Regions from separate parts of the Streptosporangium sp. NPDC002544 genome, predicted to be linked through region 2. Evidence: predicted binding sites of a transcription regulator. Region 2 holds the regulator's gene; each other region holds the start of a gene.
What was found. Region 2 encodes LexA, which represses DNA repair genes until DNA is damaged. Its sites were predicted from a motif close to TCGAACANNTGTTCGA; they were not measured.

Region 1 (4,276 bases), on a different contig from region 2:
ATATCAAGCACACGAGGGGTCACACGCACGGCACGGAAAGCTCAACAGACGGCGCTGTCGGGACAGAAGTGAGCCCAGAGGGATCACTCACCGGCTTTTCCCGCCGGCCCGCTCTCTCGCCCTCATCCGCCAAGCCTGCTTGTCCGTATTACACCGCTATGACAATCCGCACTGCGCGGAGTAACTCCTCACTGCCGTTGAGATTAAGCGTCAGAGAGGTAACGAGCAAGCAAAGACCTAGCGTCAGGCTGCTTTGAGCTAGTCGAGGGGATAGCCCGAATCTTCCGTGAATGGCGCTGTTTCTGCCTCATCATCCTCCAGCACTTCGCGGATAACGCGAAACGCCAGGCCAGGACCGTATCCCTTCCGAGCGAGCATGCCGGCCAGCCTGCGGGTCCTGACCGCGGGGTCCAGGCCGCGGGTCGAGGAGAGCTTGCGCCGCACGAGGCCACGGGCGGTCTCCGCCTCCTGCTCGGGGTCGAGCTGCTCCATCGCGTCCTTCACGGTCTCCTCGTCCACCCCCCGGTGCCGGAGCTCGGAGGCAAGGGCCTTTCTGGCAAGCCCCCGCCCGGCATGGCGAGAGCTCACCCATGCGGCGGCGAACGCCTCATCATCGATGAGCCCGACCTCGGAGAAGCGCTCCAGCACGGCGTCCGCCGCCTCCTGGGGCACCTCACGCTTGCGCAGCGCCTCCGCGAGCTGAGCTCGGGTGCGCGGCGCCATCGTCAACAGCCGCAGGCAGATCGCCCGCGCCACCGCCTGCGGATCGGCCCCGGCTCCCTTCCTCGCGGGAGATTCCTCGACCGGTCCGTCAGGAAGGGGGCCATCAGGAAGAGCGCCCGGGGAACCGCCCCCGGACCGTCGCCCACCACGGCGGGAGCCACGTCCCTTCCGGCTTCGCGACTCGCCGCCAGCAGGACCTGCGGCCTCCCCCTCGGAAGCGGGGAGACCATCGCCCCGCCCCCGCCCGCTCCTGCCCGGCGAGCCGATCCGGGGCTCGTCGGGCCAGGCACCCCAGTCTCTCGGCCCGACCTCACCGGGCGGACCGAGGTCGGCTCCCATCATCATCGTTCAGCCCGAATCAGGCGTCACCCGGCTTGGGAGTGGCCGCCTTGGAACCACGACCGGACGCGGCGGCCGCCGGAGCCGGACCGGAACCACGGCCGGACGCGGCGGTCACCGGAGCGGCAGGCGGCGGGGTGGCCGGGCTGTCGACGCGCGGGCCGACGCCGAGCTTCTCCTTGATCTTCTTCTCGATCTCGTTCGCCATGTCCGGGTGGTTCCTGAGGAAGTTTCGCGCGTTCTCCTTGCCCTGGCCGAGCTGGTCGCCCTCGTAGGTGTACCAGGCTCCGGACTTGCGGACGAAGCCGTGCTCCACCCCCATGTCGATCAGGCCGCCCTCGCGGGAGATGCCGACGCCGTAGAGGATGTCGAAGTCGGCCACCCGGAAGGGCGGGGCCATCTTGTTCTTGACGACCTTCACCCGGGTGCGGTTGCCGACCGCCTCGGTGCCGTCCTTCAGCGTCTCGATACGGCGGATGTCGAGACGGACCGAGGCGTAGAACTTCAGCGCCTTTCCACCGGTCGTGGTCTCGGGCGAGCCGAACATGACGCCGATCTTCTCGCGGAGCTGGTTGATGAAGATCGCGGTGGTGCCGGTGTTGTTGAGCGCGCCCGCGACCTTGCGCAGCGCCTGGGACATCAGGCGCGCCTGGAGGCCGACGTGGCTGTCGCCCATCTCACCCTCGATCTCGGCCTTGGGCACCAGGGCCGCGACCGAGTCGATGACCAGCAGGTCGACGGCGCCGGACCGGATCAGCATGTCGGCGATCTCCAGCGCCTGCTCACCGGTGTCCGGCTGGGAGACGAGCAGCGCGTCGGTGTCGACGCCCAGCTTCTGGGCGTACTCGGGGTCGAGCGCGTGCTCGGCGTCGATGAACGCGGCGATGCCGCCGCCACGCTGGGCATTGGCCACCGCGTGCAGAGCGATCGTGGTCTTTCCCGAGGACTCGGGACCGTAGACCTCGATGATGCGGCCGCGCGGGAAGCCCCCGATGCCGAGCGCCACGTCGAGCGCGATGGAGCCGGTGGGGACCACCTCGATGGGCGCCCGGGTCTCGTCGCCCAGGCGCATGATGGAGCCCTTGCCGAACTGCCGCTCGATCTGAGCGAGCGCGGTCTCGAGCGCCTTCTCGCGGTCGTTAGCTGCCATGGGAGCCCCCCTGGAGGGTCGCGGGTTGGATCGGTTGCCAGAAAGCTACGGGGTGCCGCCGACAATTTCGGGAGGGCACGCCAGGAGTGACGGCCTGTTCAATATAGCCGAACGACTGTTCGATCGCGGCCCGTTGGCATCACGTGTTCCGGGAACCGTGATCCACCGCGGGACTCTCCCGCACAGGGCCCGCACAGGGCCCACGCAGGGCCGGTCGCAGGGCCCGCACGGGGCCGGTCGCAGATCTGGGGCCGTGGCCGCGAGGAGCGCGGACCCATCCGGGAGGCGACATTTCCGAGAATTGTCCTGAGCCTGTTGTAACCAGGCTGACCTGGGGTGATCCTGAGGGGAAACGACCCGAGGTGCCCGACGTGCCCAACACGTTCACGCAGCAACGCCTAGCCCATCTCGACTCCCTGGCCGCCGAACTGCGACAACGAGGGCTGGTGAGCCGTACCCTCGGAGGCACCGCCCCGGTGCTGTGGGTATGGCATCCGGACAGCGGCCGGCAGACCATCGTCTTCGCCACCCCCGTCAGGGACGGCTGGCTGTTTCTGTGGTCGCCGGACGGCGAGGAGAGAGCCGACGACCCCGTGCACGCGGCCGGCTCGGTGGAGAGACTTCTCGCCCCGCCCGCGGAGCCCTCCTGACCGTCCCCCGGCCCACCCCTCAGCGGAGCCTGGGAGAGACGTCGGTCACCCCGCACACGGCGTGCCAGACCTCCTTCGCCCCGACCCCCTCGGCCAGCGCCTGGATCACGGTCCGGCCGCCGAGGTCGGCGATGACGTAGTCATGGGCCCACGACTCGGCGTACTGGTCGCCGAAGTGCAGCTTCATCCGCTTCCAGAAATCCGACAGGCGCATGCCCCAAGTATGAGACCACACCGGCGTGCCTCGGCCCGCGCCCGGCACGCCGCACGTCGGCGGCGCCCCGGTCGCCCGGTCCCGGTGAAAGGGAGACCCGGGGACGGGGACCGGCGGGGGCGGGGTCCGCGCGTCGGCGGGAGTACGGGCCGCCACGGGGGCAAGGCAGACCTCCGGAGCACGCGGGAACCGTAACCGAGGGCGACCGGCTCGCGGCTGAGTGGCGGCGCGGACCGTCAGAGCACGCGGGAGCCGTACATCTCGCCGAGGGGGTCGGCGAGCAGTTCCACGCGCGCCCCGTCCGGGTCGGTGAAGTAGATGGAGGTACCGCTCTCCACCTGGTGCGGCACGCCCGCCGCCACCAGCTTGCCTCGCAGGCGCTCCCAGGTGGAGGGGTCCACGGAGACGGCGACGTGGTGGAGCCCGCCGAGGACCTCCCGGTAGGGGCCGAGGTCCAGCCCCGGGAAGTCGAAGAAGGCGAGGAGGTTGCCGTTGCCGATGTCGAAGAAGAAGTGGTTCGACCCCCGGTAGTCGCGGTTCTCGAAGATCTCCGTGAGGGGGAACTCCAGCAGGTCCTGGTAGAACCTGATCGTCGTCTCGACGTCTGAGGAGATCAGCGCGAAGTGGTGCAGCCCTCTCGCGCTGCTCGGCGGACGGTTCTCCCTGAGGTGCTCCGCCTTGATCCGCTCGCGTTTCGCCTCGATGGCCTGGTAGTCGATGCTCACCGTTAGCTCACCACTCAATGCGTCCTGTGTTCGCCAAAGCATGCCTGTGGCGACAGGAGCCAACCTACTCCTGGGGCGTGGCCCGGTGGTCTGGCGGTGGCACCGGTGGATCACGTATCCGCAGCCGATGAGTCCGGCCCGCGGCAGGCGGTGACGGGTTCTGTCGGTGGCGCCGTGCAGTATGGGCGGTGGCCCGGTTGGTCGGCCGAGCCGGGAGGCAGGGGGCGCGATGAGCGAGACGGCGGGCGCGGGCGGGGCGCTGGGGCACTTCACCCGGATGACCAGGGACTGGTTCACCGGGGCCTTCGCCGCGCCGACCGCGGCACAGGAGGGGGCGTGGGCGGCGATCGCCCGGGGTGACAACACCCTGGTGGTCGCCCCCACTGGCTCCGGCAAGACGCTGGCCGCCTTTCTGTGGTCGCTCGACCGGCTGGCGGCCGGGCACTCGGCCCCCGGGTCTCCCCCGCCCGGCGAG
Region 2 (4,276 bases):
CCTGGCAGGCCCGCCGGACCCCGGCGATCACCTTGTCCCTGAAGAACGGCTCCGTCACGCCACTGCGCTTGCTCACCATGAGCAGGACCGTCTCCTGTGTGGTGAACCTGCGCCCGCACTCCGGGCACGTGCGCCTGCGGCGGATGGCACCGCCGTCCTCGGTGGCCCTGCTGTCGATGACTCGCGTGTCCGGATGACGACAGAACGGACAGTGCACGCGCGTCGCCTCCTTGAGCTGCGAGAGCGGCTCACCCACCTCACCTGCCCCATGGCGCGCATGTCGAGACGCTCGCGCACGCCCCTCGAATAGTCGAGATGCGGTAATGGAAACACAATCTGTGGTGAAGTGTTGCGGTGCAGCCACTAGATGTTGTGGTCTAACGGTAGAAGTGCGCGACCATGAACGCAAGTTGAAAGGCCCTCGCCACACGAAGTCGCTGATCAGCCGTCACGCCTCGGCGTGTCGCCCCTCGGGCGACGCACTCCGCACCCCTTCCCTCACATGCGTCCCAGACGATATGTCAGGCAGGACCCTCATCGGACCCTCCCGCGCGGCTCGCCCACACCTTCCTCGAACCCCACCGGCCAAATCCCACGCACCCCACGGAATGCGCCTCTTCTCAGCGGATGAGGTCCTCGGGGAGATAGAGCCGGGTTCCGGGCCGGACCTCGGAGTCGGCCAGCCCGTTGAGGTCCATGATGCGATGGACCGCCCGACCGGCGTCGCCCTCCTGCGTCAACGCGTCCGCGATCTCCCACAGCGTGTCACCCACGTGCACCGTGATCCGGGGCAGCCCCCCGTGACCCGTCCGCTCGCCCGCCAGGGCCGTGTCGATGCGCCCGCCGACCCAGAGCATCCCCAGGGTGAACAGTACGAGCACCGTCACCACCACGATCCTCCCACGCCGGGTGAGCCGGAGCGGCCGCCCGGCGGTCCGGGGCCGGGCGGCACCCGGGCGGCGGACGCCGGCACGAACCGCTCCCGCCCCGGGCACCCGTCCCGGCACCCCATGTCCAAGCCCCCGCCGAGGCTCCGGCCCATGCCCACGCCTCGCGCCACGCCCGAGTCTCGGCCTCGGCTCACACCCGGCCTCCGGCTCCCGAGGCCGCCCGGCCGCCCGCTCGCGCCCGGGCCGCCCCGGCACCCTTCCGCCTTCCGGGCTCCGCCCCGCCCCGGCCCCCCTGCCCGATTCCGGCGCGGGAGCGGGCTCCGATCTCGGTGGCGGCACCAGGCGCAGCAGCGGTGCCCCCGGCGATCGCCGCACGGTCCGGGATCTCGGCACGGCCATGGATCGTGGTGTCGTCGCGGTCGGTTTCACGGTGGCCCCCATCCCCTCGACCTGGCCGAACACATGTCGAAGAAAGATCGGTGAATCGAACACGATGTCGATCGAACTCCCGTACGATGTTGTACACCACGGCGCCGCCGATATCGAGGACATTCGAACAATTGTTTGAATATGATCTTCGGCCGTTGTATGGTCGCTGTGTGCGACATATCAGATACAGGCCGGGAGGCGAGGAGTTCGTATGAGCCAGCACAACGAGAACGGTTCGGCCGCCAGCGATCTGGCGGTGCGAAGGCGTGACTCCCTTGGCCTCACCCCCAGGCAGCGGAAGATCCTTGAAGTGATCCGCGACTCCGTGCAGCAGCGCGGTTACCCGCCGTCCATGCGGGAGATCGGTGAGGCGGTGCAGCTCACCAGCACCTCCAGCGTGTCGCACCAGTTGACGGCTTTGCAGCGCAAGGGCTACCTGCGGCGTGACCCGCACCGCCCCCGTGCTCTGGAGGTGCGCCTTCCCGGCGAGCCCGTGCTGTGGGTGGATCCCGACTCCGGCGAGGACGAGACCCCGGTCAGCCGCCCGACCGCCGCCTATGTGCCACTCGTCGGCCGGATCGCCGCCGGTGGCCCGATCCTCGCCGAGGAGAGCATCGAGGATGTCTTCGCCCTGCCCAAGCAACTCGTCGGCGAGGGCACGCTCTTCCTCCTCCAGGTGACCGGAGACTCGATGATCGAGGCCGCCATCGCCAACGGCGACTGGGTGGTCGTACGCCAGCAGCCGGTGGCCGACAACGGTGACGTGGTCGCGGCGATGATCGACGGCGAGGCCACGGTCAAGACCTTCAAGCGCAGGGACGGCCACGTCTGGCTGGTCCCGCACAACCCCAACTACGACCCGATCCCGGGTGACGAGGCCACCGTGCTCGGCAAGGTCGTGGCGGTCCTCCGCAAGCTCTGAGGCACGCGCCTTCAACCCTCCGGGCCACACGCCCAAGAACGCACGCCACGCAGGGCGACCGGCACCCCGACGTCGGGGTGCCGGTCGCCCTGCGTGTTTTCGGATGACGGTACGACGAGCGGCGGGCAGTGCCGGAGCCGGATGAGCCGAACGTCGGCCGGCCCATGAACGTTCGGGGGCGCACGCTGGACGCGCGCCCCTCTCGAACGTCTACGGGACGATGTTGACCAGCTTGGGCGCGCGCACGATGACCTTACGCGGCGCACCACCGGGCAGGAACGCCTGGACCTTCTCCGACGCCAGCGCCAGCGCCTTCAGGTCCGCCTCGGAGATCTCCGGAGAGACCTCCAGCCGGTCGCGCACCTTGCCCGCGACCTGGACGACGCAGGTGACGGAGTCCTGGACGAGCAGCGCCGGGTCCACCGCCGGCCAGCCCGCGACCGCGACCGAGCCGCTGTGTCCCAGCCGCTCCCAGCCCTCCTCGGCCGCGTACGGCGCGACCAGGGAGAGCATGACCGCCAGCGTCTCCGCGGCCTCCCTGACCGCGGGGTCGGCGGCACCGGGCCCGGAGTCGATGGCCTTGCGGGCCGCGCTCGTCAGCTCCATCATCCGGGCCACCGCGACGTTGAAGCGGTGGGAGTCGACCAGCCTGGTGACCTCGTCGATCGTGTGGTGCACGACCTTGCGCAGGTTCAGGTCCCCACCTGCGAAGTCGACGCCGGGAGCGGAGGCCGCCCCCGCCTCGGCCATCACGCGGAACGCCCGGGCCAGGAACTTCTGGGACGCGGCCGGCGAGACGTCGGCCCAGTCGATGTCGTCCTCGGGCGGGCCGGCGAAGACGACGGTCAGCCTGACCGCGTCGACACCGTAGGCGTCGATCTGCTCACCCAGGTCGACGCCGTTGCCCAGCGACTTGGACATCGCCTTGCCCTGGTTGATGACCTGCCCCTGATTCAGCAGGCGGGTGAAGGGCTCGACGAAGTCGACCATTCCCATGTCGTGCAGGACCTTGGTGAAGAACCTGGCGTACAGCAGGTGCAGCACGGCGTGCTCGACACCCCCGACGTACTGGTCGATCGGGCCCCACCTGCGGACGCCCTCGACGTCGAACGGGCCGTCCTCGTAGGAGGGGTTGACATAGCGCAGGAAGTACCACGAGGAGTCGACGAAGGTGTCCATCGTGTCGGTGTCGCGCCTGGCCGGGCCGCCGCACTTGGGACAGGAGACGTTGACCCAGTCTTCGGCCGAGGCCAGCGGGGAGACCCCCTTGGGTGCCAGGGCCTCACCTCGCAGGTCGGGCAGGGTGACGGGCAACTGGTCATCGGGGACGGGGACCTCGCCACAGTCGGCGCAGTGGATGATCGGGATCGGGCAACCCCAGAAGCGCTGGCGGGACAGCAGCCAGTCGCGCAGCCGGAAGTTGACCGTGAAGCGGCCGGTGCCCCGCTCGCTCAGCACCTCGATGATCTTCCGGATCGCGTCGGCCTTGGTCAGGCCGTCCAGCGGGCCGGAGTTGACCATCGCACCGTCACCGGCGGTGGCGATGCCGGTCTCACCGGGGTCGGCCAGGCCGGTGTGTACGACGACCCGTACCGGCAGGTCGAAGGCGCGGGCGAAGTCCAGGTCGCGCTGGTCGTGTGCGGGCACGGCCATGATCGCGCCATGACCGTAGTCGGACAGCACGTAGTCGGCCGCCCAGATCGGCATGCGCTCCCCGTTGACCGGGTTGATCGCGTACCGGCCCAGGAAGACGCCGGTCTTCTCCTTCTCGGTGGACAGCCGGTCGATGTCGGATAGCTTGGACACATCGGCCCGGTAGGCCTCGAACGCCTCGCGCCGGTCATCGGCGACGATCTCCTCGGCCAGCGGCGCGTCCGGGGCGACCACGAAGAAGGTGGCGCCGTACAGGGTGTCGGGACGGGTGGTGTAGACGGTGACCGGCTCGTCACGGCCCTCGATCACGAAGTTGACGTCGGCGCCCTCGGATCGGCCGATCCAGTTGCGCTGCATGGTCAGCACGCGCTCGGGCCAGCCC
Region 3 (4,276 bases), on a different contig from region 2:
GGCCGTCCAGCGCGGGCGGCCCGTGATCCGCAGCCGTCGTGAGGTAGAGACCGTGTCCAGCAGCACGCCCGAAGTCAGCGATACCACCGTCACCGGAACCGCCCGGGTCAAGCGCGGCATGGCAGAGATGCTCAAGGGCGGCGTCATCATGGACGTCGTCAACGCCGAGCAAGCCAAGATCGCCGAAGACGCCGGTGCCGTGGCCGTCATGGCCCTCGAACGGGTACCCGCCGACATCCGCGCCCAGGGCGGTGTCTCCAGGATGAGCGACCCCGACATGATCGACGGCATCATCGCCGCCGTCTCGATCCCGGTCATGGCCAAGGCCCGCATCGGCCACTTCGTCGAGGCTCGGGTGCTCCAGTCGCTTGGCGTCGACTACATCGACGAGTCCGAGGTGCTCACCCCGGCCGACTACGCCAACCACATCGACAAGTGGCAGTTCACGGTGCCCTTCGTCTGTGGCGCGACCAACCTGGGCGAGGCGCTGCGCCGCATCACCGAGGGCGCGGCGATGATCCGTTCCAAGGGCGAGGCGGGCACCGGCGACGTCTCCAACGCCACCACCCACATGCGCAAGATCAGGGGCGAGATCAAGCGCCTGACCTCGCTGCCCGCCGACGAGCTCTATGTCGCGGCCAAGGAGCTCCAGGCGCCGTACGAGCTGGTCGCCGAGGTCGCCAAGACCGGCAAGCTGCCGGTGGTGCTGTTCACCGCCGGTGGCATCGCCACCCCGGCCGACGCCGCGATGATGATGCAGCTCGGCGCCGAGGGCGTGTTCGTCGGCTCGGGCATCTTCAAGTCCGGCAACCCCGCCGAGCGCGCCGCCGCGATCGTCAAGGCCACCACCTTCCACGACGACCCCGACGTCATCGCGAAGGTCTCCCGCGGTCTGGGCGAGGCCATGGTCGGCATCAACGTCGACGACATCCCGGCCCCGCACCGGCTGGCCGAGCGCGGCTGGTAGCGGAACTCAGGGAAACCGGCGGAGAGGCGGCCTCCTTGAGGGAGGCCGCCTCTTCGGCGCTAGAAGGGCCCTCCAGGAAGGCCCAGGGCTGGTTATGAACCAGTTTGGGGTGATCCGTGGGGTGGCCATACCCTGAAAGGGACGTTTCTTTTCCAGGGGAAGGACCATCGGTGACCATCGTCCCGACGATCGGCGTGTTCGCGCTCCAAGGCGACGTGCGCGAGCACGTGCGCTCGCTGGAGGCGGTGGGTGCCAGAGCGGTCGCCGTACGGCGCCCCCACGAACTGGAGGCGGTCGACGGCCTCGTCATCCCGGGCGGCGAGTCCACCACGATGTGGAAGCTCGCCGAGACCTTTGAGCTGCTCGAACCGCTCCGGATGCGGATCAAGGCCGGGATGCCCGCCTATGGCTCCTGCGCCGGCATGATCATGCTGGCGGACCGGATCGAGGGCGGCGTCGAGGGCCAGCAGACGATCGGCGGCATCGACATGGTCGTTCGGCGCAACGCCTTCGGCCGCCAGGTCGACTCCTTCGAGGCCGACATCGACTTCGCCGGCCGCGGTGCCATGCGGGCGGTCTTCATCCGCGCACCCTGGGTGGAATCCGTGGGTTCGGGGGTCGAAGTGCTGGCGTTGGCCGAACCTGGAGATAGGATCGTCGCGGTCCGTCAAGGACCGCTGCTCGCCACATCCTTCCACCCGGAGATTACCGGGGATGTTGGTGTGCATTCATATTTCGCTGAGATGGTGAGGGAGCTCTAGGGGATGTCCGGCCACTCCAAATGGGCGACGACGAAGCACAAGAAGGCGGCGCTTGATTCCAAGCGCGGCAAGCTGTTCGCCAAGCTCATCAAGAACATCGAGGTCGCGGCACGGACGGGCGGCCCCGATCCGGACGGCAACCCGACGCTGTACGACGCCATCACCAAGGCGCGCAAGAGCTCGGTTCCGATCGACAACATCGAGCGCGCCCGCAAGCGCGGCGGCGGCCTGGAGGCCGGCGGCGCCGACTGGCAGACCATCATGTACGAGGGCTACGCCCCCGGCGGCGTCGCGGTGCTGATCGAGTGCCTCACCGACAACCGCAACCGGGCGGCTTCCGAGGTCCGTGTCGCGCTGACCCGCAACGGTGGCTCGCTGGCCGACCCGGGCTCGGTGTCCTACATGTTCAACCGCAAGGGCGTCGTGCTCGTCCCCAAGGGCGAGCTGGGTGAGGACGACGTGCTGACCGCGGTCCTCGACGCGGGCGCCGAGGAGGTCAACGACCTGGGCGACCAGTTCGAGGTCGTCTCCGAGGCCACCGACCTCGTCCCGGTCCGCAAGGCCCTGCAGGAGGCCGGGATCGACTACGACTCGGCCGAGTCCGGCTTCATGCCGACGATGAACGTCCCGCTCGACGAGGACGGCGCCCGCAAGGTCTTCAGGCTGATCGACGCCCTTGAGGACAGTGACGACGTGCAGAACGTCTGGGCCAACTTCGACGTCTCCGACGAGGTCATGGAGAAGCTCGACGCGTGATCTCGCGCTTCGGCGTCCCCGCCGCGGAACCCCGGGCGGTGACCGCCTTCACCGTGCCCCGCGTGCTCGATCGCCGCTGACACTTCCCGCGGGCCCCGCGAGGGCCGTGCGCGACGTGCTCTCAGGCGGTAGAGTCTGGCACCGAACAGGTGTTCGGCGAGCGGAGGCGTGCCGGTGCGGTTGCCCGAACTGCGGGTCATGGGGGTCGATCCCGGGCTTACCCGATGCGGGCTCGGCGCCGTCGAGGGGAGGCCGGGCGCGCCGCTGAGCCTGGTCAAGGTCGGAGTGGTCCGCACCCCCGCCGACGACGAGATCGGCGCCCGGCTGGTGGCGATCGAGACCGGCATAGAGCAGTGGCTCGACGAGCTCGAACCCGACGCGGTGGCCGTGGAGCGGGTCTTCGCCCAGCACAACCTCAGGACCGTGATGGGCACCGCGCAGGCCTCCGCCGTGGCGATCCTGTGCGCCTCCCGCAGGGGGCTGCCGGTCGCCCTGCACACGCCGTCCGAGGTCAAGGCGGCGATCACCGGCAGCGGCACGGCCGACAAGCAGCAGGTCGGCACGATGGTGACCCGGCTGCTGCGGCTGGACGCCATGCCCAAGCCCGCCGACGCCGCCGACGCGCTCGCCCTCGCGATCTGCCACGTGTGGCGGGGCGGAGCCCAGAGCAGGCTGGCCGAGGCCGCCGCGAAGGCCGCGAGCGGCCCCGGCACGAGCGCGGCGGCCTACTTCCGCGGCCGGGGCAGGGCCGGATACCCGAGAGGAACCACGAAGTGATCGCCTCGGTACGAGGACAGGTGACCGCGATCGCCCCCGACGGGGCGGTCGTCGAGGTGGGCGGGGTGGGAGTGCTCGTGCACTGCACGCCGGGCACGCTGGCGACGCTCAGAACGGGCGAGGAGGCCCGGCTGGCCACCTCGCTGGTGGTCCGCGAGGAGTCGCTGACGCTGTTCGGCTTCGCCACCGACGACGAGCGCGGGATCTTCGAGATGCTGCAGACGGCCAGCGGGGTCGGACCCAAGGTCGCACTGGCGATGCTGGCCGTGCACACCCCCAACGCGCTCAGGATGGCCGTGGCCACCGCCGACGTCAAGGCGCTGACCAGGGTCCCCGGGGTGGGCCCGAAGGGCGCCCAGCGGATCATCGTCGACCTCAAGGGCAAGCTCGGCACGCCTGAGGAGGCGGTCAACGCCGCGCTCAACGGCCGCGCCGCCGTGCCCGCCTGGCGCGATCAGGTCCACTCCGGCCTGGTCGGCCTGGGTTACTCGGTACGGGACGCGGACGAGGCGGTCGCCGCCGTCGCGCCCCGGGCCGACGCCGAACTGGCCGAGGGCCGCACCCCGCAGGTGGCGGCGCTGCTCAAGGCGGCACTCGGCGCGCTGAGCACGCGATGAGAGGTGCGACGGGGAGAAGGCGGCGGGGAGAGCGCGGGCGCCTCCGCCGTACGGTGAGCAGAGGTGGGGCGGCGTGAGTTTCGAACGGGATCTGGTGTCGCCGGACGCCGAGGGCGACGAGAGGAACATCGAGGCGGCGCTGCGGCCCAAGCGGCTGGAGGAGTTCATCGGGCAGGCACGGGTGCGCGAGCAGCTGTCCCTGGTGCTGCAGAGCGCGCTGCGGCGCAACCGGCCGCCGGACCACGTGCTGATGAGCGGCGGTCCCGGGCTGGGCAAGACGACCCTCTCCATGATCATCGCGACCGAGCTCTCCGTGCCGCTCCGGATCACCTCGGGGCCCGCGCTCGAGCGGGCCGGTGACCTCGCGGCGATCCTGTCGACCCTCTCGGAGGGCGAGG

Region 1: the regulator LexA is predicted to act here: its motif matches at 2,320-2,335, upstream of recA (recombinase RecA).
Region 3: the regulator LexA is predicted to act here: its motif matches at 2,626-2,641, upstream of ruvC (crossover junction endodeoxyribonuclease RuvC).

Annotation. Positions count from the first base shown of each region.
Region 1 covers NZ_JBEOWJ010000003.1:251,601-255,876, reverse strand. Annotated here, with positions in the region: gene recX (recombination regulator RecX) at 259-1,062, opposite strand; gene recA (recombinase RecA) at 1,082-2,212, opposite strand; gene ABT061_RS05910 (hypothetical protein) at 2,584-2,862, shown strand; gene ABT061_RS05905 (DUF3046 domain-containing protein) at 2,882-3,076, opposite strand; gene ABT061_RS05900 (VOC family protein) at 3,313-3,801, opposite strand; gene ABT061_RS05895 (ATP-dependent helicase) at 4,031-4,276, shown strand, end outside.
Region 2 covers NZ_JBEOWJ010000028.1:106,144-110,419, forward strand. Annotated here, with positions in the region: gene nrdR (transcriptional regulator NrdR) at 1-217, opposite strand, end outside; gene ABT061_RS34335 (LysM peptidoglycan-binding domain-containing protein) at 621-887, opposite strand; gene lexA (transcriptional repressor LexA) at 1,531-2,241, shown strand; gene leuS (leucine--tRNA ligase) at 2,452-4,276, opposite strand, start outside.
Region 3 covers NZ_JBEOWJ010000034.1:77,156-81,431, forward strand. Annotated here, with positions in the region: gene pdxS (pyridoxal 5'-phosphate synthase lyase subunit PdxS) at 53-967, shown strand; gene pdxT (pyridoxal 5'-phosphate synthase glutaminase subunit PdxT) at 1,138-1,728, shown strand; gene ABT061_RS37950 (YebC/PmpR family DNA-binding transcriptional regulator) at 1,732-2,484, shown strand; gene ruvC (crossover junction endodeoxyribonuclease RuvC) at 2,674-3,261, shown strand; gene ruvA (Holliday junction branch migration protein RuvA) at 3,258-3,878, shown strand; gene ruvB (Holliday junction branch migration DNA helicase RuvB) at 3,952-4,276, shown strand, end outside.